Regions from separate parts of the Streptomyces sp. NPDC001514 genome, predicted to be linked through region 2. Evidence: predicted binding sites of a transcription regulator. Region 2 holds the regulator's gene; each other region holds the start of a gene.
What was found. The regulator HrcA, encoded in region 2, represses chaperone genes, less so after heat shock. The targets are predictions, from matches to a motif close to TTNGCACTCNGNNNNNCNGAGTGCNAA.
Positions count from the first base shown of each region.

Region 1: a site for HrcA is predicted at 2,942-2,968, ahead of groES (co-chaperone GroES). Genes of this name have one in related genera too.
Region 3: a site for HrcA is predicted at 2,477-2,503, ahead of groL (chaperonin GroEL). Genes of this name have one in related genera too.

Region 1 covers NZ_JBSFHO010000015.1:52,735-62,749, forward strand. The annotation lists gene ACWCXB_RS17705 (ester cyclase) at 1-668, shown strand, start outside; gene groL (chaperonin GroEL) at 756-2,384, opposite strand; gene groES (co-chaperone GroES) at 2,486-2,794, opposite strand; gene ACWCXB_RS17720 (polysaccharide deacetylase family protein) at 3,249-4,247, opposite strand; gene ACWCXB_RS17725 (class I SAM-dependent methyltransferase) at 4,273-5,544, shown strand; gene ACWCXB_RS17730 (hypothetical protein) at 5,637-6,293, opposite strand; gene ACWCXB_RS17735 (RNA polymerase sigma factor) at 6,327-7,601, opposite strand; gene ACWCXB_RS17740 (YciI family protein) at 7,749-8,105, opposite strand; gene ACWCXB_RS17745 (polysaccharide deacetylase family protein) at 8,226-9,050, opposite strand; gene ACWCXB_RS17750 (hypothetical protein) at 9,220-9,489, opposite strand; gene tsaD (tRNA (adenosine(37)-N6)-threonylcarbamoyltransferase complex transferase subunit TsaD) at 9,486-10,015, opposite strand, start outside.
Region 2 covers NZ_JBSFHO010000066.1:4,892-14,906, reverse strand. The annotation lists gene dnaJ (molecular chaperone DnaJ) at 14-1,156, opposite strand; gene hrcA (heat-inducible transcriptional repressor HrcA) at 1,156-2,172, opposite strand; gene ACWCXB_RS36025 (MBL fold metallo-hydrolase) at 2,369-3,100, shown strand; gene ACWCXB_RS36020 (DUF3097 domain-containing protein) at 3,111-3,911, shown strand; gene hemW (radical SAM family heme chaperone HemW) at 4,173-5,405, opposite strand; gene ACWCXB_RS36010 (SpoIIE family protein phosphatase) at 5,452-7,335, opposite strand; gene ACWCXB_RS36005 (AMP-dependent synthetase/ligase) at 7,635-9,524, opposite strand; gene lepA (translation elongation factor 4) at 9,857-10,015, opposite strand, start outside.
Region 3 covers NZ_JBSFHO010000002.1:264,847-274,861, forward strand. The annotation lists gene ACWCXB_RS03885 (alpha/beta hydrolase) at 1-479, opposite strand, end outside; gene groL (chaperonin GroEL) at 692-2,314, opposite strand; gene ACWCXB_RS03895 (cold-shock protein) at 2,729-2,932, opposite strand; gene ACWCXB_RS03900 (MoaD/ThiS family protein) at 3,344-3,619, opposite strand; gene thrC (threonine synthase) at 3,616-4,926, opposite strand; SAM riboswitch class I at 4,920-5,068, opposite strand; gene ACWCXB_RS03910 (glucosyl-3-phosphoglycerate synthase) at 5,185-6,153, shown strand; gene ACWCXB_RS03915 (DUF7927 domain-containing protein) at 6,322-8,085, shown strand; gene ACWCXB_RS03920 (alpha,alpha-trehalose-phosphate synthase (UDP-forming)) at 8,196-9,707, shown strand; gene otsB (trehalose-phosphatase) at 9,645-10,015, opposite strand, start outside.

The DNA of each region.
Region 1 (10,015 bases), on a different contig from region 2:
AGACGGATCGCGTGGACGAGCTCAACCGGCTCATGGACACCTGGATCGAGCAGACCAAGGGCAGGCGCACCGCGACCCACAGCCTCCTCGGCACGGACCGCTCCGACTCGACCCATGTCGTGGAGATCGTCGAGTTCCCGTCGTACGAAGAGGCGATGAAGAACTCCAACCTGCCCGAGACCGACCGGATCTTCCAGGAGATGGTCGCCCTGTGCGACGGCCTGCCGACGTTCACCGACCTGGAGGTGATCAGGGACGAGCAGCTGAACGAGGCGGCCTGCCGCAGGTTCTTCACGGAGGCACTGCCGAGCGGTGACGCCGCCTTGCTCGGCGAGCTGCTCACCGAGGACTACCTCGACCACGATCCCTCCAACGCGCAGGACGTCGTCGGCGTGGAGGGACTCCGCAAGGAAGTCGCCACATGGAAAGGCGGGTTCGACTTCGGCTTCACGGTCGAGGACCAGATCTCGGACGGCGAACGCGTATGCACGCGCTGGACCTGGACAGGCCTGCACAAAGGCGAGTTCATGGGGGTCACGGCGACCGACAAACAGGTGACCATGACCGGGACGACCGTGCAGCGTTGCCGTGAGGGCAAGATCTGCGAGAGCTGGTGGCAGTACGACCGGCTGGGCCTGATGGGCCAGCTCGGCGTGCTCGAGATGTAGCCGCCAAGCGTACGTACGGCACGCGGAAGGCCCCCGCTCCCTCTCCGGGAACGGGGGCCTTCTCAAGCCCTGAACGGGTGAGTGGGCTCAGTGGGAGTGACCGTGGCCGTGGCCGTGGCCCGCCTCCGCCGGCTCCTCTTCCTTCTTCTCCACCACGAGGGTCTCGGTGGTGAGCAGCAGGGAGGCGATCGACGCGGCGTTCTCCAGCGCGGAGCGCGTGACCTTGACCGGGTCGATGACGCCGGCCTTCACCAGGTCGCCGTACTCGCCGGTCGCGGCGTTGAAGCCGTTGCCCTTCTCCAGCTCCGCCACCTTGGAGGTGATGACGTAGCCCTCGAGACCGGCGTTCTCGGCGATCCAGCGCAGCGGCTCGACGGCGGCGCGGCGGACGACCGCGACACCGGTGGCCTCGTCGCCCTCCTTGCCGAGGTTGCCCTCCAGCACCTTCACGGCGTGGACGAGCGCGGAGCCACCACCGGAGACGATGCCCTCCTCGACCGCAGCGCGGGTCGCGGAGATGGCGTCCTCCAGGCGGTGCTTCTTCTCCTTCAGCTCCACCTCGGTGGCGGCGCCGACCTTGATCACGCACACGCCGCCGGCCAGCTTCGCGAGGCGCTCCTGGAGCTTCTCGCGGTCCCAGTCGGAGTCCGTGGACTCGATCTCGGCCTTGATCTGGTTGACCCGGCCGAGGACGTCCTCGGAGCTGCCGCCGCCGTCGACGATCGTCGTGTCGTCCTTGGTGATGGTGACGCGGCGGGCGGAGCCCAGCACGTCCAGACCGGCCTGGTCGAGCTTGAGGCCGACCTCCTCGGCGATGACGGTGGCACCGGTGAGGGTGGCCATGTCCTGGAGCATCGCCTTGCGGCGGTCACCGAAGCCGGGGGCCTTGACCGCGACCGCGTTGAAGGTGCCGCGGATCTTGTTGACGACGAGGGTGGAGAGCGCCTCGCCCTCGACATCCTCGGCGATGATCAGCAGCGGCTTGGAGCCACCCGCCTGGATGACCTTCTCCAGCAGCGGCAGCAGGTCCTGGATCGAGGAGATCTTGCCCTGGTTGATCAGGATGTACGGGTCGTCGAGGACGGCCTCCATACGCTCCTGGTCGGAGACCATGTACGGGGAGAGGTAGCCCTTGTCGAAGGCCATGCCCTCGGTGAAGTCCAGCTCCAGACCGAAGGTGTTGGACTCCTCGACGGTGATGACACCGTCCTTGCCGACCTTGTCCATCGCCTCGGCGATGAGCTCGCCGACCTGCTGGTCCTGGGCGGACAGCGCGGCGACGGCGGCGATGTCGGACTTCTCCTCGATCGGACGCGCGGTGGCGATCAGCTCGTCGGAGACGGCCTTGACCGCGGCGTCGATGCCCTTCTTCAGGGCGGCCGGGGAGGCACCGGCGGCGACGTTGCGCAGACCCTCGCGGACCAGGGCCTGGGCGAGCACGGTGGCGGTGGTGGTGCCGTCACCAGCGATGTCGTTGGTCTTGGTCGCCACCTCCTTCACCAGCTGGGCGCCGAGGTTCTCGTACGGGTCGTCGATCTCGACCTCGCGGGCGATCGTGACACCGTCGTTGGTGATGGTGGGGGCGCCGAACTTCTTGTCGATCACGACGTTGCGGCCCTTGGGGCCGATCGTCACCTTGACCGTGTCGGCGAGCTTGTTGACGCCGCGCTCAAGGGCGCGACGGGCGTCCTCGTCGAACTTCAGGATCTTCGCCATGGAGCTTCTCAAGTCCTCTCAAAACGAACCGCGCCCCGGACCGCCCGGCTTCTTACGATGCGGGGGCCAGGGGCGCGGCTCAAAGCAAATCTGCCGGTGAATTACTTCTCGACGATCGCGAGCACGTCGCGGGCCGAGAGGACGAGGTACTCCTCGCCGTTGTACTTCACCTCGGTGCCGCCGTACTTGCTGTAGAGCACGACATCGCCGGTCTTGACGTCGAGCGGCAGGCGCTCGCCGTTCTCGAAGCGGCCCGGGCCGACGGCCAGGACGACGCCCTCCTGGGGCTTCTCCTTGGCGGTGTCCGGAATGACCAGGCCAGAGGCCGTGGTCTGCTCGGCGTCGAGCGGCTGGACCACGATGCGGTCCTCGAGCGGCTTGATGGCAACCTTGGAGCTGGTGGTCGTCACGATCCGACCTCCCCCTTCGGAGATCTCACGGGGTTTGACTGTCTGAGGTGGCGACCAGGTCGATCCGTCGTCGCGGGTGCCGGACCTGCCCGTCGCTGTTTTGGCACTCTCCGGTGGGGAGTGCCAGAGCCGAGACTATGACCGCGATTAGCACTCGGTCAAGCGGAGTGCCAATCCCCCGCGCGCCGAGCGCGGGCGGCCGGGAGCTGTGGCTCGATCTCCTGAAGCCGCGGCTCGATCTCGAGCCGGACACCGACAGGACAACGACGGGACGCGGCGCGGCGTTCCGTACGACCTACGGGGATGCCGTCCGACAGGGTCGCGCCCGGCGCCTTCGCCCGCGGCGGCCGCTGCGCCTGCCACAGCGCAGGCGGCAGCCGTCACGGGTGCGCCGGGGGCCAGGGCTACGGGCCGGAGAACGCCGTGCACGTCATCCCGTCCGCAGCCCGCCCCCTCACACGTAGTCCTCCAGCCGGGCCACGGCATAGCCCTTCGCGGTAGCGACGTTCATGACCTGCCGGATCAAGTCGGGCATGCTGCCCTTCCACTGCTCCTTGCCGCGGAAGTGCGTGAGGATGATGTCGCCGGGGTGCAGCGTGTGGTCCCACTCCCGCCACTCCATGTGGTCGGGGAACGCCTCCTCGGCCCACAGCGGCACGGCCTTCACCCCGCACGACTTGGCGGCCCTCAGCGTGTCCTCGTTGTAGCTCCCGTACGGCGGCCGGAAGAGCCGGGGACGCTCCCCGAACCGCTTCTTGATCTTCCTCTGCTGCCCGCAGATCTCCTCCTTCTGCTTCTTGTACGAAAGCGCGGGCAGGTACGGGTGGGTGAGGGTGTGGTTGTTCAGGGAGACACCGCGGTCCTGCATCTCCTCGAAGTACTCGTAGTCGTCCCGAATGAGGTAGTCGCTGAGGAACGCGCTGTACGGGATGTCCAGCTCGCTCATCATCCTCAGCAGCTCGGGGTCCTTCTCGGCCCCGTCGTCGATCGTGAGGAAGACGACCTTCTCCTTCGTCGGCACGGTCGTGAAGACGGGCGGCAGTCCCTCGTGGTCGTCGACCTCGAAGCCCTTGCGGGTGGTGATCGTGGGCTTCTCGGCGGGCGGCGGGGGTGCGACGAGCGGGGGCTTGTCGAGCCCCCAGCGCTTGGCGGCCGCGACCCGGGCGGCGTAGGCCTTCTTCGTCCGTCTCGCGTAGTCGGAGAGCGCCCCGGCCGAGCCGGGGGCCCCCTGTGGCCCGCCATGGGCGGCGGGCTTGGGGGCTCGCGGATCCGTGGTGGCGGTACCGGACGGCTCGGCCGCACAGGCGGAGCCGGCAGCGGCGATGAGCAGTGCGGCCAGCACCGCGCGGTGGCGCTGCCGGTACAGGGCCGCGCGCCGGTCCCGGCGGGGCTGCCGCGCGCGCCCGTTCCACCAGGTCGGCACTGCGGCCCAATCCGGTGATCGTTTTCGCATATTTCCCTTTTGTCGTACTGGCTCCATGGCGCCGCATCCTGTCAGCGCAGCCCCGCCACGACGGCCCGACACCGCCGCCCGGCGCCGCACCATCCCCCGCCTGGCCGACAATGGCCGGGTGAACGACGCCTCCTTCCCCCACCTCGGACCGCTGCTCGGCGACGAGGGACAGGCCCTGCTCGCCGCCCTGCGCGACTACGACCCGGCCCAGGAGCTCGCCCTCGCGACCCGGCTGCGCCGTGATCACCCGGCGGAGCTTGTCTCGGCGGCGCTCGCCCAGGCGCGGCTGCGGCAGCGGGCGGTGGCGAAGTTCGGCGCGGAGGACGCGTTCCGCATGTACTTCACGCCCAACGGCGTCGAGCAGGCGACGCGCACGTCGGTCGCCGCGTACCGCGCCGGACGCCTCCGCGCCCTCGGCGTACGCTCCGTGGCGGACCTGTGCTGCGGCATCGGCGGCGACGCGATCGCGCTCGCCCGCGCCGGGATCTCCGTCCTCGCGGTCGACCGCGACCCGCTCACCGCCGAGACGGCCCGCACCAACGTCGAGGCCCTCGGCCTGGCCGGACTGATCGAGGTCCGCTGCGAGGACGTCACCGAGACCGACACCTCGCCGTACGACGCGGTCTTCGCCGATCCGGCCCGCAGGGGCGGACGGGGGCGGATCTTCGATCCCGAGGCCTACTCCCCGCCGCTGTCCTGGGCGACCGGTGTGGCCCGCACGGCCCGGCACGCGGCGCTCAAGATCGCCCCCGGCATCCCGCACGAGGCGGTCCCCGAGGACGCCGAGGCCGAGTGGATCTCGGACCACGGAGATGTGAAGGAGGCGGTCCTCTGGTTCGGCACCGCCCCCGGCACCCGCCGCGCCACCCTCCTCCCCTCCGGCGCCACCGTCACCTCCCGCGGCCTCCCGAATCCCGCCGTCCGCAAGCTCGGCCGCTATCTGTACGAGCCCGACGGCGCCGTCATCCGCGCGCATCTCGTCGCCGAGATCGCCGAGGACCTCGCCGGCGGCCTCGTCGACGAGACGATCGCGTACATCACGGCGGACGAGCTCCGCCCGACGCCCTACGCCACGGCCTACGAGATCAGCGACGAACTCCCCTTCAACCTGAAGAGGTTGAAGGCCCTCCTGCACGAGCGCGAGGTCGGCAACCTGACGGTCAAGAAGCGCGGCTCGGCGGTCGAGCCGGAGGAGGTCCGCCGCAAGGTCAAGCCGAAGGGCCCGAACGCGGCGACGGTCTTCCTGACCCGCGTGGCGGGCGCGCCGACGATGCTGATCGGCGGACCGGTGGCGTAATCCGGCGGCGCAGCGGGGGTCATCCACGCCTCGGGCCGCAACCCTCGTCCCTGTGTGCCGGCGGTGAGCGTGCCGGATCGCCCCGCGGGCGGTCAGTGGTGCGCGCCGCCGGGCGCCTTCGCAGGTGGTGCGGCCGTGGTGAGGCGGACGGCCCAGCGGTAGTGGGCCACCGCCTTCGTGGCGCCGATCAGGCCCGCCACCCAGAGGATGACGCCCACGCCCATCAGGTACGCGACCTCGCCGTACGTCGAGCTGCCGGGGCGTGCGGTCGCCGGGGTCGCGAAGGAGAGCCAGAGGCCGAAGGCGCCGGTGAGGAAGGAGACCAGGAACCAGCACAGGCTCGGGCCGGGCGCGCGGAAGCGGACGTCGCCCGCCGGATCGCGGTCCAACGAGGCCCACTGGGTGAGCAGTTCACGGAGGCGGCGGTCGCGCCGGATGCCGGAACCGACCGCGAGACCGCCCGCGACCATGATCCCGACACCGATCGCTCCGCCGAACACCATGACGAGCAGGGTCAGAGGATCGACGAGGCCGTGCCCCAGCGAGGTCAGTCCGGCGCCCACGAAGCCCCAGCCCAGTTGCAGCACAGCGACCACGAGCAGGAACCACAGCAGCCTCGGCACCCCGAGGAGCCGCTTGACGAGGTCCCCCAGCACCACCGCCCGGTCGGCGAGCAGTGCATCGCGGTCGGGCCATGTGCGTATGTGCTCGGGCGGCGGTGGTGGCGGCAGAGGGTTACGGCGGGACATGTCCCGAGACTACCGGCGGTTGATCTTGTCTCGTCAGTCGCCGGCGACCTCGCCCGCGCGCGCGAGCAGCAGCTCACGCTCCCGGGCGTTGCGGGCCAGCGACGCCGCCCGCTCGAACTCCGTCCGGGCTTCGGCGGTACGGCCCAGGCGGGCGAGCAGATCCCCGCGCACGCTCGGCAGCAAGTGGTAGTCCCTCAGGGCGGGTTCGACTGCGAGGAGGTCCACGATCGCGAGACCGGCCTCAGGCCCTTCGGCCATGGAGACGGCGACCGCGCGGTTCAACTCGACGACCGGGGACGGGGCGACGGCGGCGAGGCGCCGGTACAGCGCGGCGATGGTGGCCCAGTCCGTGTCCTCGTACGTCACGGCCTGCGCGTGGCACGCGGCGATCGCGGCCTGGAGGGCGTACGGGCCGGGCGGGCCGCCCGCGGCGTTCGCACGGCCGAGGGCCGCGAAGCCGCGGCGGATGAGGAGCTGGTTCCAGCGGCGGCGGTTCTGGTCGGCGAGGAGAACGGGCTCGCCGTCGGGTCCCGTGCGGGCCGTCGTACGGGAGGCCTGGAGCTCCAGGAGCGCGGCGAGGCCGTGCACTTCGGGCTCCTTGGGCATGAGGCCGGTGAGGACGCGGGCGAGCCGCAGGGCGTCCTCGCACAGCGCGGGGCGCAGCCAGTCGTCGCCGGCGGTGGCCGCGTAACCCTCGTTGAAGATGAGGTAGATGACCTCGAGCACCGAGGAGAGGCGGTCGGCGCGGTCCTCGCCGTACGGGACCTCGAAGGGCACGCTCGCCTTCGCCAGGGTCCGCTTGGCGCGCACGATGCGCTGCGCGACGGTCGGCTCGGGCACGAGAAAGGCCCGGGCGATCTCCTCGGTGGTGAGGCCGCCGAGCAGGCGCAGCGTGAGCGCGATGCGCGCCTCGGCGGAGAGGACCGGGTGGCAGGCGGTGAAGACGAGCCGCAGCAGGTCGTCGTCGATGTCGCCGGGGCCGCTGACCAGGTCGGCGGGATCCGGTTCGTACGCCGCGGCCGCCGTCTCCAGGTCGCGGCCCATCTCGGCGAGCTTGCGCGCGTATGTCTCACGGCGGCGTACGAGATCGATCGCGCGGTGTTTCGCGGTGGCCATGAGCCAGGCGCCCGGGTTGTCCGGGACGCCCGACTCCGGCCACTGCTCCAGCGCGGCGACCAGAGCGTCCTGCGCGAGTTCCTCGGCGATACCGATGTCCCGGACGATGCGGGTCACGCCGGCGATGATCCGTGCGGACTCGATCCGGAAGACGGTCTCGACGGTCTCGGCTGTCTCAAGGGTCTCGGCGATCTCGGCTGTCTCAACGGTCTCGGCTGTCTCAACGGTCTCGGCTGTCTCCGCGGGTTCGCCGGTCCCACCGGTCCCGCCGCCGACTGCGTTTCGTGCGCTCACGGGTACCCATCAGAGCACCCGCGCGGCGCAGCGGCAATCGGCGGCTCAGCCCTCGACGATCTCGCGGATCTCGGAGGTGACGTTCCAGTGGGCCTCGTGGATCTGCAGGAAGCGCTTCGTCCACTCCAGGGCCTCTGCCTTGTCCTTGGCCTGGATGATCGCGTAACCGCCGACGACCTCCTTGGACTCCGTGAACGGTCCGTCGGTGACGGTGAGCTTTCCGCCGGACCAGGTGACGCGGGTGCCCTGCGAAGTCGGGGTGAGCCCGGCGGTGTCCAGCAGGACGCCGGCCTTGGTCATCTCCTCGATCAGGTTCCCCATCCGCTCCATGAGCTCATGGCTGGGGCCCTCTGCGGGGGCCTCGGCCTCGTTGACACGGACCATCGTCAGATAGCGGGGCATGGTGACTCCTCGGGTCGGGTCGGCGGGGGCTGTTCCCCGCCTCTCACCCTGTACGTCGAACGGGAGTCGGGCCGATCGACACGGCGGCCCAAGTTTTTTGCACGCGGTCCTCGACGCTTCTCACAAGTAGTCCTCGAGGCGCGCGACCGTGAAGCCCTGCTCCTGGATGCGGCGCAGCATGTTCGCCGTCATCTCGGTCATCGTCCTGCCCTTCAGCTCGGAGGGCCCCCGGAAGTGGGCCAGGACGATGTCGCCGGGGTGCAGCTTCCTGTCGCCTCGCTGGTACTGCATGTTCTTGATCTGCATGGACTCGCGCCACAGCACGATCGCCTCGACGCCGCAGGCCTTGGCGGCGGCGCGGGTGTCCTCGTTCCAGTTGCCGTAGGGCGGGCGGAAGAGGCGCGGGGCGGTTCCGTAGTGCCGTTCCAGCCTGTTCTGCTGGCCGCAGATCTCCCGCTTCTGGGCGGCGGCGCCCAGGGTGCGCAGGTTGGGGTGGGTGAGGGTGTGGTTCTGTACGCCGTTGCCGAGCCGCTGCAGCCGCTCGAAGTAGCCGTAGTCACTGGCGATGGCCGCGTCGGTGAGGAACATCGTGAAGGGGATCTTCAGCTCGCTCATCATCGTCACGAACTCCGGGTCCTTCTCGGCCCCGTCGTCGACGGTGATGAAGACGACCTTGTCCTTGGTCGGGATCTCACTGATCACGGGTATCTCACCGCCCTGGCGCAGCATGACCGGCTTCTTCGCGGGCGGGGCGGGCGGCGCGGCGAGCGGCTCGAGGCCCCACTTGCGGTAGGCGGCCGCGGTGTCGGCAGCTGCTCCGGGCGCGGAGCCGTGCCCGGTCGCGCTCGGTGACGCGCTCCCGGGCGCGGCCGCGGACGCGGTGGACGAGGGCGGGGTGGACGACGCCTCCGAGGGGGTCGAGCACCCCGATATCAGCCCGGACATCAGCCCTGCCGCGAGCAGTACCCCGGCAGCCCGCCGCCGCCCCGCGATGTTCCCGCCCACCCCAGCACCTCATGTCCGTACGCCTGAACCGGTTCGCCCTGCTTGATGGCCGAACGGCGCACGGGGTTGCGTGCGGGGGTGCGGGATGTTGCGTGCGGGGGTGCGGGATTCAATCCCTGGGGAAGTCGAGCGACTCGAAGCGCCAGCGGTGCACCGGCCGCGTGATCAGGTCCGTGGCCGGCTCGGGGAGTTCCGGCAGCTCGGCGCCGTCCCCCGGCGTCTCCCACCAGGTCAGCACCAGGACCCGCTCACCCGGCGCCCGGAAGGTCTCCCTCCGCAGGGGCACGGCGTCGAGGGTCCGCGTCCGCGCCCACTCCAGCAGCTCCGGGCCCCGCCCCTCGGCCGCCCGCGCCTCCCACATCAGCGTGACGACCGTCATGAGTACAGGTTGTCCTTGCTGATCTCGTGCACATGGTCGTGGTCGTGGTGCTGGACGCCCGGCACATGAGGGTCCGTCACCGGCAGCGAGGAGTCGGCGGACAGCTCCCAGTCCGAGGCCGGCCGGTTCCTGGCGACCATCTCCGCGCCGAGCGCCGCGACCATCGCCCCGTTGTCCGTGCACAGCTTCGGCCGCGGTACCCGAAGCCGGATCCCCGCCCGCTCGCAGCGCTCCTGCGCGAGCGCGCGCAGCCGCGAGTTGGCCGCGACACCGCCGCCGATCATGAGGTGGTCGACGCCCTCCTCCTTGCAGGCCCGCACGGCCTTCCGGGTCAGCACGTCCACCACGGCCTCCTGGAAGGACGCCGCGACATCCCGTACGGGCACGTCCTCGCCCGCGTTCCGCTTGGCCTCGATCCAGCGGGCGACGGCCGTCTTCAGCCCGGAGAAGGAGAAGTCGTACGCCGGGTCCCGCGGGCCGCTCAGCCCGCGCGGGAACGCGATCGCCGTCGGGTCGCCCTCCTTCG
Region 2 (10,015 bases):
GGGGGTACCCCCCTCACCTGCCGTTGAACGCGTCCTTCAGGCGGGAGAACAGCCCCTGCTGCCCCGGCTGGAACTGCCCCATCGGCCGCTCCTCACCCCGCAGCTTCGCAAGCTCCCGCAGCAACCGCTCCTGCTCCGGATCCAGCTTCGACGGCGTCTGCACCTCGACGTGGACGATGAGGTCACCACGGCCCCCACCGCGCAGGTGCGTGATGCCGCGCCCGTGCAGCGGGATCGACTGCCCGGACTGGGTGCCGGGACGGATGTCGACCTCCTCCATCCCGTCCAGCGTCTCGAGCGGCACCTTCGTGCCGAGCGCGCCCGCGGTCATCGGAATGGTCACCGTGCAGTGCAGATCGTCGCCGCGCCGCTGGAACATCGGATGCGGCAGCTCGTGGATCTCGACGTACAGGTCACCGGCAGGACCGCCACCGGGCCCGACCTCGCCCTCGCCGGCGAGCTGGATGCGCGTGCCGTTGTCGACACCGGCGGGGATCTTCACGGTCAACGTACGACGCGAACGCACCCGCCCGTCGCCCGCGCACTCCGGGCACGGCGTCGGGACGACGGTCCCGAAGCCCTGGCACTGGGGGCAGGGACGGGACGTCATGACCTGGCCGAGGAACGACCGGGTCACCTGGGAGACCTCACCACGGCCCCGGCACATGTCGCACGTCTGCGCCGAGGTCCCCGGCGCCGCGCCCTCGCCCGAGCAGGTCGTACACACGACAGCCGTGTCGACCTGGATGTCCTTCGTCGTGCCGAAGGCCGCCTCGCTGAGCTCGATCTCCAGCCGGATCATCGCGTCCTGCCCGCGCCGCGTCCGCGACCTGGGCCCGCGCTGGGACGCCGTACCGAAGAAGGCGTCCATGATGTCCGAGAAGTTCCCGAAGCCGCCCGCGCCGAAGCCTCCGGCACCCGCGCCGGCGCCACCGGACGCGGAGAGCGGGTCTCCGCCGAGGTCGTAGACCTGCTTCTTCTGCGGGTCCGACAGCACCTCGTAGGCGGCGTTGATCTCCTTGAAGCGTTCCTGCGTCTTCGGGTCCGGATTCACATCCGGGTGAAGCTCCCGCGCCAGCCGCCGGAAAGCCTTCTTGATCTCGTCCTGCGATGCGTCGCGGCGCACGCCGAGTACGGCGTAATAGTCCGTGGCCACTACGACTCCGCCAGGATCTGTCCGACGTAACGTGCCACTGCGCGTACCGCTCCCATCGTTCCGGGGTAGTCCATGCGGGTCGGTCCGACCACGCCGAGTTTGGCGACTGCCTCGTCGCCCGAACCGTAGCCGACCGCGACGACGGACGTGGAGTTGAGGCCCTCATGGGCGTTCTCGTGCCCGATCCGTACGGTCATGCCCGAGTCCTTGGCCTCGCCGAGCAGCTTCAGCAGCACGACCTGCTCCTCCAACGCCTCCAGCACGGGCCGGATCGTCAGCGGGAAGTCGTGGCCGAAGCGCGTCAGATTGGCGGTGCCGCCGATCATCAGCCGCTCCTCTGTCTCCTCGACGAGGGTTTCCAGGAGGGTGGCGAGCACCGCGGAGACCGTGCCCCGGTCGTCGAGTTCGAACGACTCGGGAAGGTCCTGCACCAGCTGCGGTACGTCGGTGAAGCGCCTGCCCACCACCCGGCTGTTCAGCCGGGCCCGCAGATCCGCCAGCGAGGTCTCGCCGAACGGCGCCGGGCAGTCCACGTGCCGCTGCTCGACCCGTCCCGTGTCCGTGATCAGCACGAGCATCACGCGGGCCGGGGCGAGTGCCAGCAGCTCCACGTGGCGCACGGTCGAACGGGTGAGGGACGGGTACTGGACGACCGCGACCTGCCGGGTCAGCTGGGCGAGCAGCCGTACCGTACGGGCCACGACGTCGTCGAGGTCGACGGCTCCGTCGAGGAAGTTCTGGATCGCGCGCCGCTCGGGCGACGACAGCGGCTTGACGCCCGCCAGTTTGTCGACGAACAGGCGGTAGCCCTTGTCCGTCGGGATCCGGCCGGCGCTGGTGTGGGGCTGGGCGATGAACCCTTCCTCCTCCAGCACCGCCATGTCGTTGCGCACGGTGGCCGGCGAGACACCGAGCTTGTGGCGCTCGGTGAGGGCCTTGGAGCCGACGGGCTCCTCCGTGCCGACATAGTCCTGGACGATGGCGCGAAGGACCTCGAGTCTGCGTTCGCTGAGCATCGCGCGCACCTCCAGCTGGATCATCGGCGGGTCGTCGGTCTTGCTTGCCTGTTGCTTTCCTGGCTGCTTGGCACTCGTTGCGTCGGAGTGCCAGCCTTCCCCGGGCCAGTGTACGGCCGGTGGGTACGCCCCGAGCAAGGGCGGCCAGGCACTCTGTCGAGGGGACGCCGCTGGTCGCCCGGGATAGCGTCGCCGTATGGACGTCGGTTGGGAAGACTTCGGCTGGGAACGGCTCGCCGACGGCGTGGGCCGCCGCCGCCTGCCGATCTGGGACGCGACGGCCGGAGTTGTGGTCGGGGACGACTCGGTCCTCCTGTACGACACCGGCGCGACACTCCGCGAGGGTGCCGAACTCCGTGCCCAGATCCAGACCCTCCTCGGCGGCCGCCATGTGACCCATATCGCGCTCAGCCACCCGCACTTCGATCATGTCTTCGGCACGGCGGCGTTCTCGGCCGTGCGCGTGTACGGCGCGGTCGGCGTCGACGACCTGCTCGTCCGGGACCGGGACATACTGCGCGACGACGCCATCCGCCACGGGGTGGCGCCCGCCGACGCGGCGCAGGCCACGGATGTGCTGGTCGCGCCGCAGCACGTGGTCTCCGGCGAGTGGACGCTGGACCTCGGCGGCCGGCAGGTCCTCCTCGCGAACGTCGGCCCTGGCCACACGGGCCACGACCTCACCCTGCTCGTGCCCGCCACGGCCACGGACCCGGAGATCGTCTTCTGCGGCGACCTGGTGGAGGAGTCCGGTGACCCCCAGGCGGGCCCCGACGCGATCCCCTCCCGCTGGCCCGCGGCCTTGGACCGGCTCCTCTCGCTGGGCGGGGAGGACGCGGTGTACGTCCCGGGGCACGGGGCGGTGGTGGACGCCGCTTTCGTCCGCGCCCAACGGGACGAGCTGGCCCGGCGGTTCGCGGTGTCGTAGCGTCTGCCCAATGCGCAGCTACAGCCCCGATCTCACCCCTCCCTGGAAGAGGCGGCAGCCCGCTCCAGAGGTGCCGGCCGAGCCGGACCTGGTCGTCGAGGAGGTCACGACCGGCTTCTGCGGGGCGGTGATCCGCTGCGAGGCGGGGACGGTGACCCTGGAGGACCGCTTCGGCAAGCACCGCGTGTTCCCGCTGGAGCCGCGCGGCTTTCTGCTGGAGGGCAAGGTCGTCACGCTGGTCCGGCCGTCCTCCGGCGCCCCCGGACGACCCACCCGCACGGCTTCGGGCTCGGTCGCCGTCCCCGGGGCGCGGGCCCGGGTCGCCCGCGCGGGCCGCATCTACGTGGAGGGCCGCCACGACGCGGAGCTGGTCGAGAAGGTGTGGGGCGACGATCTGCGCATCGAGGGCGTGGTCGTCGAGTACCTGGAGGGCATCGACGACCTTCCCTCGATCGTCGCGGACTTCTCCCCCTCGGCGGACGCCCGCCTGGGCGTACTGGTGGACCATCTGGTCCCGGGCTCGAAGGAGTCCCGCATCGCCGCTTCCGTCACGGACCCGCACGTCCTGGTGGTCGGCCACCCGTACATCGACGTGTGGGAGGCCGTGAAGCCCTCGTCACTGGGAATCGCGGCCTGGCCGTCCGTGCCGCGCGGCCAGGACTGGAAGACGGGCGTGTGCCGCGCGTTGGGCTGGCCCTCCAACACGGGCGCGGCCTGGCAGCACATCCTGTCGCATGTGACGAGCTACAAGGACCTGGAGCCGGCGCTCCTGGGCAGGGTGGAAGAACTGATCGACTTCGTCACCGCGTAGCTGTTGCGGGCAGTCGCGCCGCAACCGTTGTGGGCAGTCGTTCCGCAGGGCGAGCGAAGCGAATGGGGGCACCCCCGTGCCCGAAGGGCTACGGGGGAGTCGGTGACCGACGACAACGCAGCGAGGTGCGGCACCAGGGCACGCGAGCCCGGCAAGATCGGCCGGACAGGGCCTAGTGGGGGAGGGTGGGCACAACCCCCGGTGCCGGGTGCCGTACAGGTGGGCCCTGGGCCCGGAGGCCCGGTCCAGCGGCGTGGACGCTCAGTCCACCAGGTCCCGGACCACCGCATCGGCCAGGAGCCGACCGCGCAAGGTCAGCACGGCACGCCCCGCCTCGTACGGCCCGGGCTCCAGCAGCCCGTCCGCCAGCGCCCGCCGGGACGCCTCCAGGCCCGCCGCGCGCAGGAGCGACAACGGGCACCCCTCCAGCAGCCTCAGCTCCAGCAGCACCCGCTCCACCCGCCGGTCCTCGTCCGCCAGGACCTCCCGCCCGGCCCCGGGCGAGCGCCCCTCCGCCAGCGCCCCCGCATACGCGCCGGGATGCTTCACGTTCCACCACCGCACCCCGCCCACATGGCTGTGGGCGCCCGGCCCGGCCCCCCACCAGTCGGCCCCGCGCCAGTACAGCTCGTTGTGCAGGCAGCGCCCCGCCTCCGTCGTGGCCCAGTTCGAGACCTCGTACCACTCGAAGCCCGCACCGGACAGCACCTCGTCGGCGATCAGGTACCGGTCCGCGTGCACGTCGTCGTCCGTCATCGGCACCTCGCCGCGGCGGATCCGCCGCGCCAGCTGCGTGCCCTCCTCCACGATCAGCGCATACGCGCTGACATGGTCCGGTCCGGCCCCGATCGCCGCGTCCAGCGACGCCCGCCAGTCGTCGTCGCTCTCCCCCGGCGTGCCGTAGATGAGGTCGAGGTTCACATGCTCGAAGCCCGCCGCCCGCGCCTCGGCGACGCACGCCTCGGGCCGCCCCGGCGTGTGCGTACGGTCGAGCACCTTCAGTACGTGCTGCCGTGCGCTCTGCATTCCGAAGGACACCCGGTTGAAGCCCCCGGCCCGCAGCTCCGCCAGATACGCGGGGTCGACGGACTCCGGGTTCGCCTCCGTCGTGACCTCCGCGTCGTCCGCGAGACCGAACTCCTCGCGGACCGCCCCGAGCATCCGTACGAGATCCGCGGCGGCGAGCAGCGTCGGCGTACCGCCGCCCACGAAGACCGTCCGCACCGGGCGCGGATCGTCGCCGAGGACCTTGCGGGCGAGCCGGATCTCCTCGATCAGCGTGTCCGCGTAGTTGTCTCGGGACGCCAGCACGCCGCCGCTGCCGCGCAGCTCGGTCGCCGTGTACGTGTTGAAGTCGCAGTAGCCGCAGCGCGTGGCGCAGTACGGAACGTGCAGATAGAACCCGAGGGGCCGGTCGCCGGCGCCCGCGAGGGCGTGCGCGGGCAGTGCCCCGTCCAGGGGCATGGGCTCACCATCAGGCAGTACGGAAGGCATACGCCCCATTGTCCGCCACGTGCGGAGTTCTCCGGACAGCCGGCGTTCAGCGGGCCTGCAGCACCAGCAGCGCCAGATCGTCGCCCGGCGGGGCATCCGCGAAGGTGTGCACGGCCTGCCTTATCCGGTCGGCGACGCCCTGGGCCGTGAGCCCGACACACTCCGCGAGGGCCCGCGCCAGCCCGTCGCCGTCGTCGAACATCCGCTGCCCGGAGCGCCGCTCGGTGACCCCGTCGGTGACGCAGAGCAGCGTGTCGCCCGGCTCCAGGTCGAAGGTCTGGCTCTCGTACGCGGCGTCCTCGACGACTCCGAGAAGCAGCTGGGACTCGGCGGCCGGGCGAACCGTCCCGTCGGGGCGCAGCAGCAGGGGGAGCGGGTGGCCGGCGCAGGCGAGGGTGCAGCGGACGCCGGTGCTGTCGGGGAGCGGGGTGAGCTCCCCGTACAGGAGGGACAGGAAACGCGACTGCGGCCCCTCGTACGTACCGTCGAGGGTCGCCCGGTCGGGACCCGCGACCATGAGCGCCGCCGCCTCGGCGGCCTCCAGGGCGTCGTCGAGGAGCAGACCGTTGAGGCGGTCGAGGACCTCGCCGACCTGGTAGCCCTCGCGGGCGAGCAGGCGCAGCCAGGGGCGGGCGAGGCCGGTGACCACGGCGGCTTCGGGGCCGCTGCCCTGGACGTCGCCGAGCATGAAGCACCAGCGGCCGCCGTTGCCCGCCGGGAAGATGTCGTAGAAGTCGCCGCCCGCGAGGCCCTCGTCGCTGGGCTCGTACACGAGGGAGCTGTCGACGCCGGGAATCTGCGCGACCTGGGCGGGCAGCAGGCCGCGCTGGAGCACCCGGCTGATGGTGGCCTGCCGGGTGTAGGCGCGGGCGGCGCCGATCGCGAGGCCGACGCGGCGCGCGAAGTCCTCGATCAGCGCGGTCTCCTCGCCGGAGACGCCCGCGCGGGCGTCCGGCGGGCCTTCGCGGCCCAGCAGCAGGGTGCCGACGGGCCGCGCGCCGGCGATCAGCCGGAACGCGACGGCGCTCCGTTCCCCGGCCGCGGGGTCCTCGGGCCAGGCGACAGGAACGGGCACGGCCGCACCGCGGGCATCGTGCGCCAGCCGCGGCGGCTCCTTGGCCAGCACCGCGTGCAGGCTCTCGATCGCGGACTCGTCCGCGTGCCAGACCTTGGCCAGCCTGGGCAGGGGCCCTGTCTCGCCGTCCAGCCACACCGCGCACCAGTCGGCGAGCCGCGGCACCAGCAGCTGCCCGGCCAGCGCCGCGACCATGTCCTCGTCGAGCTGCCCTGCCAGCAGGTCGGACGCCTCGGCGAGAAACGACAGTGCCCCGCGGCCCGTCCAGTCCCGGTCGTCCCGGACGGCCCTGCGCGGCGCCGGAGCGAGGATCTCGGCGGCCCGCAGCCCGCGCTGCGCCACGCCCGCCCCCGCCGCACCGCACCCGTCGAGCGCCAGCCGTGCCCACACCGCCTTGAGCCCCGGCCGGTAGGTGATCCCCCAGGACGCGGCGAGCGCCGCGACCAGCTGCAGCCCCCGGCCGTACTCCGGCTCGTCGGACGCCGCCCCGGGATCCGGCGCGTCGCTCCGTACCGCGCGCGCCGGATGATGGTCGGCCACCTCGACGACCAGCGACGCCGGATCGTCGTCGCTCGCCCCGTCCAGCCGCACGAGCACCTCCACGGTGGTCCCCGCGTGCACGACGGCGTTGGTCACGAGTTCGCTCACGACGAGCACGGCATCGTCGGCCATCCGGTCCGCGCCCCGCGTGGCCACCATGCCCAGCCGCGTCCAGTCGGCCAGCGCCACCCGCACGAACCGCCGCGCGGCGGACGCGGCCAGCGGATTCCCCGGCAGGCTGGTGCGCGCCGCGGCCCGTGCGTCGCCGCGCTGCGAGATGAGGTGCACCGACCGGTGAGTGGTCTCCTGCTGCATCGGAACGGACCCCACGCTGCGGCTCCTGTCCGGATCTGGCGTCGCCCCACGGCGACTGACGACAGGGACAGAGTGACAGACCGAGCCCGCCCGTAAGCGGCGAGTCATCGAACTCGGGGGGCCCGAACATACCCGGACGGCGGCATTCCGTCATGAAAGGGGCGCGAGGTGTGCCGGTGAGCGCGCAGGGGGGCCGGCGCAGAGGGCCGCGCCCCGAACAGAGGAAGCAGGGAGCCGCGCCCCGGAAAGAGGTCGGCGCAGAGGGCCATGCCCCCTGCGCCGACAAGCCGTGCGCGGTGCTACGCCTCCCGCGAGCCCTCGTACATCGACTCGATCAGGTCCTTGTACTCACGTTCGACGACCGGCCGCTTCAGCTTCAGACTGGGCGTCAGTTCGCCGTGCTCGATGTCCAGGTCACGCGGCAGCAGGCGGAACTTCTTGATGGTCTGCCAGCGCTGCAGGCCCTGGTTGAGACGCTTCACGTAGCCCTCGATGAGCTGCTCCGTCTGCGGGGCGGCGACGACCTCTGCGTAGGACTTGCCGTCGAGGCCGTTCTCCTTGGCCCAGCCGAGGATGGCCGGCTCGTCGAGGGCGATGAGGGCGGTGCAGAAGTTCCGGTCCGCGCCGTGGACCAGGATGTTGGAGACGAACGGGCAGACGGCCTTGAACTGACCCTCGACCTCGGCCGGGGCGATGTACTTGCCGCCGGAGGTCTTGATGAGGTCCTTCTTGCGGTCGGTGATCTTCAGATAGCCGTCGGCCGACAGCTCGCCGATGTCACCGGTGTGGAACCAGCCGTCGGGCTCCAGCACTTCGGCGGTCTTCTCCGGCAGCCCGTGGTAGCCCTGCATGATGCCGGGGCCGCGCAGCAGGATCTCGCCGTCATCCGCGATGCGGACCTCGCAGCCGGGCACCGGCTTGCCGACGGTGCCGGTGCGGTACGCCTCGCCCGGGTTGACGAAGGAGGCGGCGCTGGATTCGGTGAGGCCGTAGCCCTCCAGGATGTGGATACCGGCGCCGGCGAAGAAGAACCCGATCTCGGGCGAGAGAGCCGCGGAGCCGGAGACGGCGGCGCGCAGCCGGCCGCCGAAGGCCTCGCGGAGCTTGGAGTAGACGAGCGCGTCGGCGACCTTGTGCTTGGCGGTGAGACCGAAGGAGGCCGAAGCCGTGCCGGTGCGGCGGAAGTTGTCCTGCGATTCCTTGGCGTACTCGCGCGCGACCCCGGCCGCCCACTGGAAGATCTTGTACTTGGCGGCGCCGCCGGCGCGCGCCTTGGCGGCCACCCCGTTGTAGACCTTCTCGAAGATGCGGGGCACGGCCGCCATGTACGTCGGCTGGACGACCGGGAGATTCTCGATGATCTTGTCGACGCGGCCGTCGACGGCGGTGACGTGCCCGACCTCGATCTGGCCGGAGGTCAGGACCTTGCCGAAGACGTGCGCGAGCGGCAGCCACAGGTACTGGACGTCGTCCTTGGTGACGAGGCCGGTCGCGGCGATGGCCTTGGCCATGTACGACCAGTTGTCGTGCGGCAGCCGGACGCCCTTGGGGCGACCCGTGGTGCCCGAGGTGTAGATGAGGGTGGCGAGCTGCTCGGAGGTGATCGCCTCGACGCGCTCCTTGACCGCGCTCGGATGCTTGGCGAGGTACTCGGCGCCGCGCGCCTCCAGGTCGGCGAGGGAGATCACCCAGCCCTCGGGGTCGCCTTCGGCCGGCTCGGCAGCGGCAGGGTCGATCACGACGACGTGCTGGAGGTTCGGCAGCTCGGCGCGCTTCTCACGGGCCTTGGCCAGCTGGGCCGCGTCCTCCGCGACGAGCACGCGGCTCTCGGAGTCGGAGAGGATGTACGCCGACTCCTCGGCGTTGGTCTGGGGGTAGACGGTCGTCGTGGCCGCACCCGCGCAGAGGATGCCGAGGTCGGCGAGGATCCATTCCACCCGGGTGGCGGAGGCGAGCGCGACGCGCTCCTCGGACCGCACCCCCAGATCGATCAGCCCGGCCGCGATGGCGTACACCCGCTCGGCGGCCTCGCCCCAGCTCAGCGACTTCCATTCGTCGGGGCCCTGACCGGTGGCGGACGGGACCGGGTAGCGGTACGCCTCCGCATCCGGAGTCGCCGCCACGCGCTGGACGAAGAGGGTCGCCACAGAGGGCGGTCGGTTCTCGATCTGGGTCTGTGTGTCGGTCACGACATCCTCCGGGCCTGCTGCGGCGTTGCTGCACGACTGGCTTTGACTGCACGACTGACTTTGAACTGCACGGCTGACTGTTCTGCTCGGCCGGTCACGGTTGTTTAACTCGTGAGTAACCCCGAGCGAGATCAGGGTAGAGCGCCGCGCACCGCCGCGTAAGAGGCTGTGGGCTGCCGCTTGATAACGAACGGGCCCCCGCGCCGCAGCGCAGGGGCCCATGGGCCGGGTCAGGCAAATGGGGCACTTGGTGCTTCTGAGCTACCCGGCCGCCACCGCTTCGCCACTTCTGCGAAGCTTCTCCGCCGACCCGCGTCCTTGTTTCGCCGGTATTACTTCTTCGCCTTGCCACCTGCGGAGTCGTCGCTGGAGAGCACCGCGATGAACGCCTCCTGCGGAACCTCCACAGAACCGACCATCTTCATCCGCTTCTTGCCCTCCTTCTGCTTCTCGAGCAGCTTCCGCTTACGGGAGATGTCACCGCCGTAGCA
Region 3 (10,015 bases), on a different contig from region 2:
TCGACGCTGCCGTCGGCGGCGGGCCACGGGCGCAGGTTCTGCAGGGAGAGGTCGTCGTGGGTCAGGCCGCAGCTGACGGGCGTACTGCGGCCGACGCCGCGCGGGTCGAACCCGACGATGTCGTACGCGTCGCGCACCGCCTGGGGCAGCTTCTTCCCCGTGGTGGAGGGGCTGTTGATGCTGGAGCCGCCGGGTCCGCCGGGGATGAGCAGGAGCGTGCCGCGCCGGGCCGCCGGCTTGTCGCTGCGGACGCGGGAGACGGCGAGGGAGATCTTCGGGCCGCTCGGGTCGGCGTGGTCGAGCGGGACGGAGACGGTGGCGCATTCCTGGCGGGGGTCGAGGCCGGCGGCACCGGGGCAGGTCCCCCAGCGCAGAGCGTCGTCGGGCGTCGTCGCCCCGGCCATGGGCGCCGCGGCGGCGACGAGGGCGGCCGCGAGGAGCGTGATGCATGTGGTCCGCTTGATCCGGTTGCTTCGCATGCGAAGAGCCTCGCGGAACCGGCGCCCGGCTCCCACCGGGCCAACTGGCCTGTTGGGGGTGGGGATTACCCCAGGCTCGCTCCCCGTCCGATCACCGGCCGAGCTGCGGCTCGCCCAGGACCTCGCTGCCCGCGCAACGCCCGAGGGCGGCACCCCCTGGGAGTAGGGGTGCCGCCCTCGGCACTCAGGACGGTTGATCAACCAGAGGTCGATCAGAAGTCCATGTCACCGCCCGGCATGCCGCCCGGAGCGGCCGCGGAGGCCTTCTCCGGCTTGTCGGCGATGACGGCCTCGGTGGTGAGGAACAGCGCGGCGATGGAGGCCGCGTTCTGCAGGGCGGAGCGGGTGACCTTCGCCGGGTCGATGATGCCCTCGGCGATCATGTCGACGTACTCGCCGGTCGCGGCGTTCAGGCCACGGCCCGTGTCGAGGTTGCGCACCTTCTCCACCACGACGCCGCCCTCGAGGCCGGCGTTGACGGCGATCTGCTTCAGCGGGGCCTCCAGGGCCAGCTTCACAGCAGCGGCACCGGTGGCCTCGTCGCCCTCGAGCTCGAGCTTCTCGAAGACCTGGGAGGCCTGGAGCAGGGCCACGCCACCACCGGCGACGATGCCCTCCTCGACGGCCGCCTTCGCGTTGCGAACGGCGTCCTCGATGCGGTGCTTGCGCTCCTTGAGCTCGACCTCGGTCGCGGCACCGGCCTTGATGACGGCCACGCCGCCGGCCAGCTTCGCGAGGCGCTCCTGGAGCTTCTCGCGGTCGTAGTCCGAGTCGGAGTTCTCGATCTCGGCACGGATCTGGTTGACGCGACCGGCAACCTGGTCGCTGTCACCGGCACCGTCGACGATCGTCGTCTCGTCCTTGGTGATGACGACCTTGCGGGCGCGGCCCAGCAGGTCCAGGCCCGCGTTCTCGAGCTTGAGGCCGACCTCCTCGGAGATGACCGTGCCACCGGTGAGGATGGCGATGTCGCCGAGCATGGCCTTGCGGCGGTCACCGAAGCCCGGGGCCTTGACGGCAACGGACTTGAAGGTGCCACGGATCTTGTTGACGACCAGGGTCGACAGGGCCTCGCCCTCGACGTCCTCGGCGATGATCAGCAGCGGCTTGCCCGACTGCATGACCTTCTCCAGCAGCGGGAGGAGGTCCTTCACCGAGGAGACCTTGGAGTTGACGATCAGGATGTACGGGTCCTCCAGCGAGGCCTCCATACGCTCCATGTCGGTGGCGAAGTACGCCGAGATGTAGCCCTTGTCGAAGCGCATGCCCTCGGTGAGCTCCAGCTCCAGACCGAAGGTCTGGGACTCCTCGACGGTGATGACGCCTTCCTTGCCGACCTTGTCCATCGCCTCGGCGATGAGCTCACCGATCTGGGTGTCGGCGGCGGAGATGGAGGCCGTGGAGGCGATCTGCTCCTTGGTCTCGACCTCCTTGGCCTGGTCGAGCAGGGCACCGGAGACGGCCTCGACGGCCTTCTCGATACCGCGCTTCAGGGCCATCGGGTTGGCGCCGGCCGCCACGTTGCGCAGGCCCTCGCGGACGAGCGCCTGGGCGAGAACGGTCGCGGTGGTCGTACCGTCACCGGCGACGTCGTCCGTCTTCTTGGCGACTTCCTTGACCAGCTCGGCGCCGATCTTCTCGTACGGGTCCTCGAGCTCGATCTCCTTGGCGATGGAGACACCATCGTTGGTGATCGTGGGGGCGCCCCACTTCTTCTCGAGGACGACGTTCCGGCCCTTGGGGCCAAGGGTGACCTTGACGGCGTCGGCGAGCTGGTTCATCCCGCGCTCGAGACCGCGCCGTGCCTCCTCGTCGAACGCGATGATCTTGGCCATGTGAAGTGGTCCTCCCGGACTGGGGTGGATTTCTCCGGACCGCGCTGGCGCCCGCGACGGACGGCCTGCATGCCTTGTGGTTCCTTGCCCCACCCGGCCTGCGGGCCTCACCGACCCGGTCCTTTGTTGTCACTCTCACTCGGAGAGTGCTAACGCCAATGATTAGCACTCGGGCATGGAGAGTGCAAGCCGCTCCGAAGAAGCGTCCCCGAGGGGTGGCGGTCGAACGCCGGGCGGGCGCAAGCCGCTCCGAAGAAGCGTCCCCCGAGGGGTGGCGGTCGAATGCCGGGCGGGCACAAGCGGCTCCCGGACACCCGGAGACCTGAGACCCGAAGACCGGACCCGAGCACGACTGAGGGCCCGTACCCAGTCGGGTACGAGCCCTCCGCCACGTTGCTGCAGTTGGTCGGCGCCTCAGCCGGCCAAACGGACCATGTCCGCCTGCGGCCCCTTCTGACCCTGCGAGATCTCGAACTCGACCCGCTGGCCCTCCTCCAGGGTGCGGTAACCGTCCATCTGGATCGCGCTGTAGTGGACGAAAACATCCGCACCACCGTCGACCGCGATGAAGCCGTACCCCTTCTCCGCGTTGAACCACTTGACGGTGCCCTGAGCCATGCCTAACTCCCCTATTACTGGCCCTTGCACAGGACCGCACTTCGCGGACCCGGGTCAGACCTCACCCACGAAGAGGCGTGGATGTGCGCCGGAACGCGTCGACCGCGGCTGAATGTATCTGTCCAACTGCCGTCTGCAACAGGTCAATCGGACGAGAAATCCGGGCAGGACCGAAAGGAAAGTTCCGAAGAATTCCGAGCATTCCCGGGCAAGTCGGGCCGGACAAAGCGCACTTAGTACGCATCAGGCTCGAACACTTTGGCTGTTTCTTGTCGCGCGGAGACGCATTCTCATATGCGTCTGGCACGAGCAGCGGAGGGGACTTCCCCAACTCTACCGCGCTCAACCATGCAGAATTGCCCCCTCCGCTTAGCTTGCGGAGGGGGCAATTCTGCTGACGCTGCGTGGCGATCAGCCTCCGGCGACGGCCGGAATGATCGAGACGCCCGCGCCGTCCGGCGTCGCCGTCTCCAGGCCCTGCTCGAAGCGCACGTCGTCGTCGTTGACGTACACGTTCACGAAGCGGCGCAGCTTGCCCTGGTCGTCCAGGACGCGGGCCGCGATGCCCGTGTGCTTCTTCTCCAGGTCCGCGATGACCTCGGCGAGGGTCGCGCCCTCCGCCGGGACCTCGGCCTGGCCGCCCGTGTACGTGCGGAGGATGGTGGGGATGCGGACGTTGACGCTCATGCGAGACCAGCCTCTCGGAAAGAGTCCAGGTTGGGGCTAATGACTGCGGACATACCCGTCGTGGGGGCCACCGCGTCCAGGGTCTTCAGGCCGTCACCCGTGTTGACGACCACCGTCGTGAGGGACGGGTCGATGACGCCGGTCTCGATCAGCTTCTTCGCCACGCCGAGGGTCGTCCCGCCCGCGGTCTCGGTGAAGATGCCCTCGGTGCGGGCCAGCAGCTTGATCGCGTCCACGATCTGCTCGTCGGTCACGTCCTCGACGGCACCGCCGGTGCGGCGGCAGATGTCCAGGACGTACGGGCCGTCGGCCGGGTTGCCGATCGCCAGGGACTTGGCGATGGTGTCCGGCTTCTGCGGCCGTACGACGTCGTGGCCGGCCTTGAAGGCCACGGACACCGGCGAGCAGCCCTCCGCCTGGGCGCCGAAGATCTTGTAGGGCTTGTCCTCCACGAGGCCGAGCTTGATCAGCTCCTGCAGACCCTTGTCGATCTTCGTGAGCTGGGAGCCGGAGGCGATGGGGATGACGATCTGGTCGGGGAGCTGCCAGCCGAGCTGCTCGCAGATCTCGTACGCGAGCGTCTTCGAGCCCTCGCCGTAGTACGGCCGCAGGTTGACGTTGACGAAGCCCCAGCCCTCGCCGAGCGGGTCGCCGATGAGCTCGGAGCAGAAGCGGTTGACGTCGTCGTAGTTGCCCTCGATGCCGACGAGCTCGCCGCCGTAGACCGCGGCCATGACGACCTTGCCCTGCTCCAGGTCGTGCGGGATGAACACGCAGGAGCGGAAGCCGGCGCGGGCGGCCGCGGCGCCGACCGCGCCCGCGAGGTTGCCGGTGGAGGAGCAGGAGAGCGTGGTGAAGCCGAAGGCGCGGGCGGCCTCCAGGGCCTGGGCGACGACTCGGTCCTTGAAGGAGTGCGTCGGGTTGCCGGAGTCGTCCTTGACGAAGAGCTTGCCCGGCTCGACACCCAGCTCGTGGGCGAGGTTGTCGGCCTGGACGAGCTGGGTCCAGCCCGGGTTCAGGTTCGGCTTGCTCGCCACGTCGGCGGGGACGGGCAGGAGCGGCGCATAGCGCCAGATGTTGGCGGGGCCGTTCTCGATCTGCTTGCGCAGGCCCTCGGGATCGCCGCTCGGCAGGTCGTACGCGACTTCGAGCGGCCCGAAACACAGCTCGCAGGCGAAGATCGGACCGAGCGCGAAACGCTCGCCGCATTCACGGCACGAAAGGCCGGAGGCCGGGCCCAGATCGACGGTGTCGGTGGAGGGTGCAACTGTCTGTACAGCCATGGAGGCGAGGCCCTTTCTCCTCATCTTCCTCATGGCGCATCTCGCCATGAGACGGATTTGGCACCTTCCCTAGCCGGGAGCCTCGCGCGCGATGATCGCGTCGTGGCCGGCTGGAGGGTTGCCGGGGCTTCAACGGGCCGTTTCCCTCTGCCCCTCTGGATGAGCGGTATGTGATTGTCGGCGTGACGACCCCGGCATGCGAGGGTCGTCCGCGTTGTTCAAGACTGTAACCGAACCCCCGGACGTCTGAGATGGTCGTCCGATCCGCGAGATGGAGATCAGGTGCTGGAAGAGGTGGAGCGCTGGCTGGCCCGGCGGTCCTGGTCCGTGGCAGACCGCCCGCTCGACCAGCTCGTCGCCGCGAAGCGCGGAACCACGGTCAGCGTGGTGCTGCCTGCGCTGAACGAGGAGGCGACCGTCGGCGAGATCGTCTCCGTGATCCGCCGTGAGCTGATGACGGACGCGGTGCCGCTCGTGGACGAGCTCGTGGTCGTCGACTCGGGCTCCACGGACCGTACGTCCGAGGTGGCGGCCGAGGCGGGCGCGCGGGTCGTGCACCGGGACGCGATACTCCCGCGGATACCGGCCCTGCCCGGCAAGGGCGAGGTGCTGTGGCGGTCGCTGCTGGTGACGACCGGCGACATCGTCTGTTTCGTGGACGCGGACCTGAGGGAGTTCTCCGCCGACTTCGTGTCCGGGATCGTCGGCCCGCTGCTGACCGAGCCGGACGTGCAGTTCGTGAAGGCGATGTACGACCGGCCGCTGGGAACCGCCGATCTCGATGCGCTCGCCTCCGGCAGGACGGGGCAGGGCGGCCGGGTGACGGAGCTGGTGGCCCGGCCGCTGCTGAATCTGCACTGGCCGCAGCTGGCCGGCTTCGTCCAGCCGCTGGGCGGCGAGTACGCGGCGCGGCGCTCGCTGCTGGAGCGGCTGCCGTTCCCCGTCGGGTACGGGGTGGAGCTCGGCCTCCTCGTCGACGCGCTGCACACGGTCGGGCTCGACGCGCTGGCGCAGGTGGACGTGGGCGTACGGCTGCACCGGCACCAGGACGGCCAGGCGCTGGGCCGGATGGCGGCGGCGATCTACCGTACGGCCCAACTGCGCTTGTCCCGGGGACATTTGGTGCGGCCGGCGCTGACGCAGTTCGAGCGGCGCGAGGAGGGTTTCGTCCCGCGGACGCATGCGGTGGACACGGAGGAGCGGCCGCCGATGCGAGACATCGCGGAGTATGCACGGCGCTGGGCGGCGTGAGGACGGACACCCGGGTCCTTTGAAGCCCGCCCGGCGTTCGAGGGCGGACAACCGGGTCGCCCGGACGGCACCGGGCACGGCACCCCAGGTGGCGTAATGCGGCGCGGCGCAGCGCGTCAACCGTGGGCATATTGTCTAGATTTCTGACTTATGGGCTATACGAGACTTATGGGCGCTCGGCGCCAGAATTCCAGGTCGCCCCGCCTCCTCTGGACCCTGACGGTCCTCGCCGCCGTCTCCGCCGCCGTCTCGACCGGAACGCTCGCCCCGACCGCCGTAGCCGCCGACCCCGTCGCACCCCCCTTCGAGGAGCGGTACGACGCCTCCCTGTACGGCGACTTCACGACCACCGGCAGCACGTTCGGCCAAGGATCCGGCACCGGCCGGGTCAGGATCCCTCAGGGTGCGCGGGTCGCGTACGCGCGACTGTTCTGGGGCGGGAACGCGTGCGCCCCGCTCGCCTCCGCCGCCCCCTCGCTCACGGTCGGCGGAAACGAGCCGGTCGCGGTCGGCGCCGCGCACGTCGTCCGGGACCCGCGGCCGGCGCCCGGCGGGGGCTACTACTCGGGCGAGGCCGACGTCACCGCCGCCTTCAAGGGCGTCACCGGCTCCGGCACCCCGCTGCCCGTCGCCGTCGGCGGCATCCGGGCCCCTGCCGACCGCGGCTGCTCCGCCGGCTGGTCGCTGACCGTCGTGTACGCGTACGACGGCCCGGACAAGGCCCACGCCCCCGTACGGCGCAACGTCCGCATCTACGGCGGGCACGCCGTGCAGCGTCCCGCCGCGCCCGTGACGACCGTCCCGGTGAGCGGCTTCCACCGCTCCGGCGGGCAGGTCCGGGCGGCCGTGACGGCGTACGGGGGCGCCGGGAACACCACGGGGGGCCGCTTCCTCGTCAACGGCGAAAAGGTCGCGCCGGGCGGCCGCGTGGCCGGCGTGAGGGAGTTCGACGTACCCGAGGGGGCGATCGCGCGGGGCGCCACGTCGGCGACGTTCACGTTCGAGGCGGACAGCGACACGGTGGACACGTACGTCGCTTCCGGACTCGCCCTGTCGATCCCGGTGCCCGATCTGGAGATCACCAAGACGGCGTCGACGACGTCCGTCGAGCCCGGGGACACGGTGACGTACACGGTCACGGTGAAGAACGCCGGCACCGTCGACCTGCCGGGCGTCAGGTTCACCGACGACCTGACCGACAACCTCGACGACGCCGTGTACGACGGCGACGCCGAGGCGACGGCCGGGAAGGTCGGCTACGCGGAGCCCGAGCTCTCGTACGTCGGCGACATCCCGGCCGGGCGGTCGGCGACCGTGACGTATTCGGTCACCGTCGGCGCGGCCGGCTCCGGGGACGGGTCCATGCGCAACAGCGTGGCGACGGAGTCGGTGCGGTCCAACTGCGAGGCGGGCAGCGCCGACGCGAGGTGCGTGGTGACGCCGGTGGTCGTCGTCCAGGCGACGGCGCAGGAGGAAGCGGAGGCCACGGCGGACCCGAGCGATGAGGCCGCCGACGACTCCGGCGGCAACTCGGCCGGCGTCACGGGCGGCATCACGGAAGGCATGACGGAAGGCATCACGGGCGACGAGGTCGCGGTCGCGGAGCAGGAGGACGTCACGCAGCAGGAGGAGCCCGCATCCGCGGAGGCGGGCGGAACCCCGGGCGAGGCGCCGCGGGCCCCCGATACCGCCGGGAACCCGGAGGCAGCCGGGACCCCGGAGGCGGCCGGGAATTCCGAGACTGCCGGGAATCCTGAGACTGCCGGGAACCCCGAGGTCGCCGGCACCGGCACCCACGGCAGCCTGCCCGAGATCGCCACGACCGGCGGCAACGGCGAGCGGCTGTGGCTGCTCGGCGGTGTCGCACTCTCCCTGACCGCCGCCGGGGCGATCGCGCTCGCCGCGACCCGCGGCCGGCGCCGGAACCAGTGACCGGGCGGGCGGGCGTTCCGGTGAGCGATCCGGGTGACCCTGCGGCCGGACTTCGCCAATGGAGACCGGACGCACGTTTGAGCGGATACGAGACGGGCTAGGTTCGCGACATGGTCTCCGAGCACGCTGCCTCCGAGCACGCGGCGCAGGTACTCGTCGCCTCCAACCGCGGGCCGATCACGTATGCCTTCCGCGAGGACGGCACGCTCGACGCCAGGCGCGGCGGCGGCGGACTGGTCTCCGGTCTGTCGGCGATCGGCCCCGAAGCGGACGCCCTGTGGGTGTGCGCGGCGCTCGGCGACGGCGACCGGGAGGCGGTGCGGCGCGGCGTCGGCGAGCCGGGCGTGCGAATGCTCGACATCGACCCGGCCATCCACGCGGACGCGTACAACGGCATCGCGAACTCGGTGCTGTGGTTCGTCAACCACATGCTGTACCAGACCCCGCTCGAGCCGGTCTTCGACGCGGAGTTCCGGCGGCAGTGGGTCGCGTACCGCACGTACAACCGGGCCTTCGCGGAGGTGCTGGCGGCGGAGGCGGCGCCCGGCGCGGTCGTGCTGATCCAGGACTACCACCTGGCGCTCGCGCCGGGGATGCTCCGCGAGCACCGCCCCGACCTGCGGATCGGGCACTTCTCGCACACGCCGTGGGCGCCGCCGGAGTACTTCCGGATGCTGCCCGACGACATCGCTGAGGAGCTGCTCCTCGGGATGCTGGGCGCGGACCGGCTGGGGTTCCTGACCGAGCGGTGGGCGCGGACGTTCATGCGCACCTGCCCGTCGGTGCTGGGGCCCTACGACGTCGTGCCGTCCTGGCCGAAGGACCAGGCGCCGAGCATCACGGTCCGCGGCCCCGGCCCGGCCCGCGGCAGGACGTGGATCGGGGTGCACGGGCTCGGGGCGGACGCCGAGTTCCTGCGGCGGCGCTCGCATGAGACGGACGTCGCCGAGCGGATGGTGGCGCTGCGCGAGCAGGTCGGCCCCGGGCGGAAGACGATCGTGCGGGTCGACAGGACCGAGCTGTCCAAGAACATCGTGCGCGGGCTGCTGGCGTACCGGGCGCTGCTCGACGAGCACCCCGAGTGGCGGGAGCGGGTCGTGCACCTGGCCTTCGCCTACCCGTCGCGGCAGGATCTCGCCGTCTACCGCGACTACACGGCGGAGGTCTCGCGGCTGGCCGAGGAGATCAACGCGCAGTACGGAACGCCCGGCTGGACGCCCGTCGTCCTGCACGTCAAGGACGACTTCGCACGGTCGCTGGCCGCGTACCGGATGGCGGACGTGGCGCTGGTCAACCCGATCCGGGACGGCATGAACCTCGTCGCCAAGGAGATCCCGGTCGTCACGGACACGGGCTGCGCGCTGGTGCTGTCGCGGGAGGCGGGGGCGTACGAGGAGCTCCACGAGGAGGCCATCGGGGTGAACCCGTACGACGTCACCGGCACGGCCGCCGCGCTCCACCAGGCGCTGATCATGCCGGACGGCGAGCGGGCCGAGCGCAGCAAGCGGCTGGCCGCGGCGGCGACGGCGCTGACGCCGCAGCAGTGGTTCCTGGACCAGCTACACGCGCTTCAGGCGCTCGGCGAGGGCGGCCAGGAATTCGACGACCTCGGCCGGGCCTGACAGCAGGACGTCTGCGCGCTCGGCGAGTTCGGGGACCTCGGTCCCGCTGCACAGGAGCAGTCCGGGCACCCCGTCGGAGCGGAGCTTCTCGACGGTGGCGTAGGCGGCGAGATCACCGAGGTCGTCGCCCGCGTACAGGACGGCGCCCGCCTGCTGGTCCCGTACGAACTCGGAGAGCGCGATGCCCTTGTCGACGCCCGGCGGGCGCACCTCCAGGACGAGCCGGCCCGGCTCGACGATCAGGCCGTGCCGTGCGGCCAGCTCGGCGATGGGCTCGCGCAGCGCCTCGAAGGCGGCCTGAGGGTCCT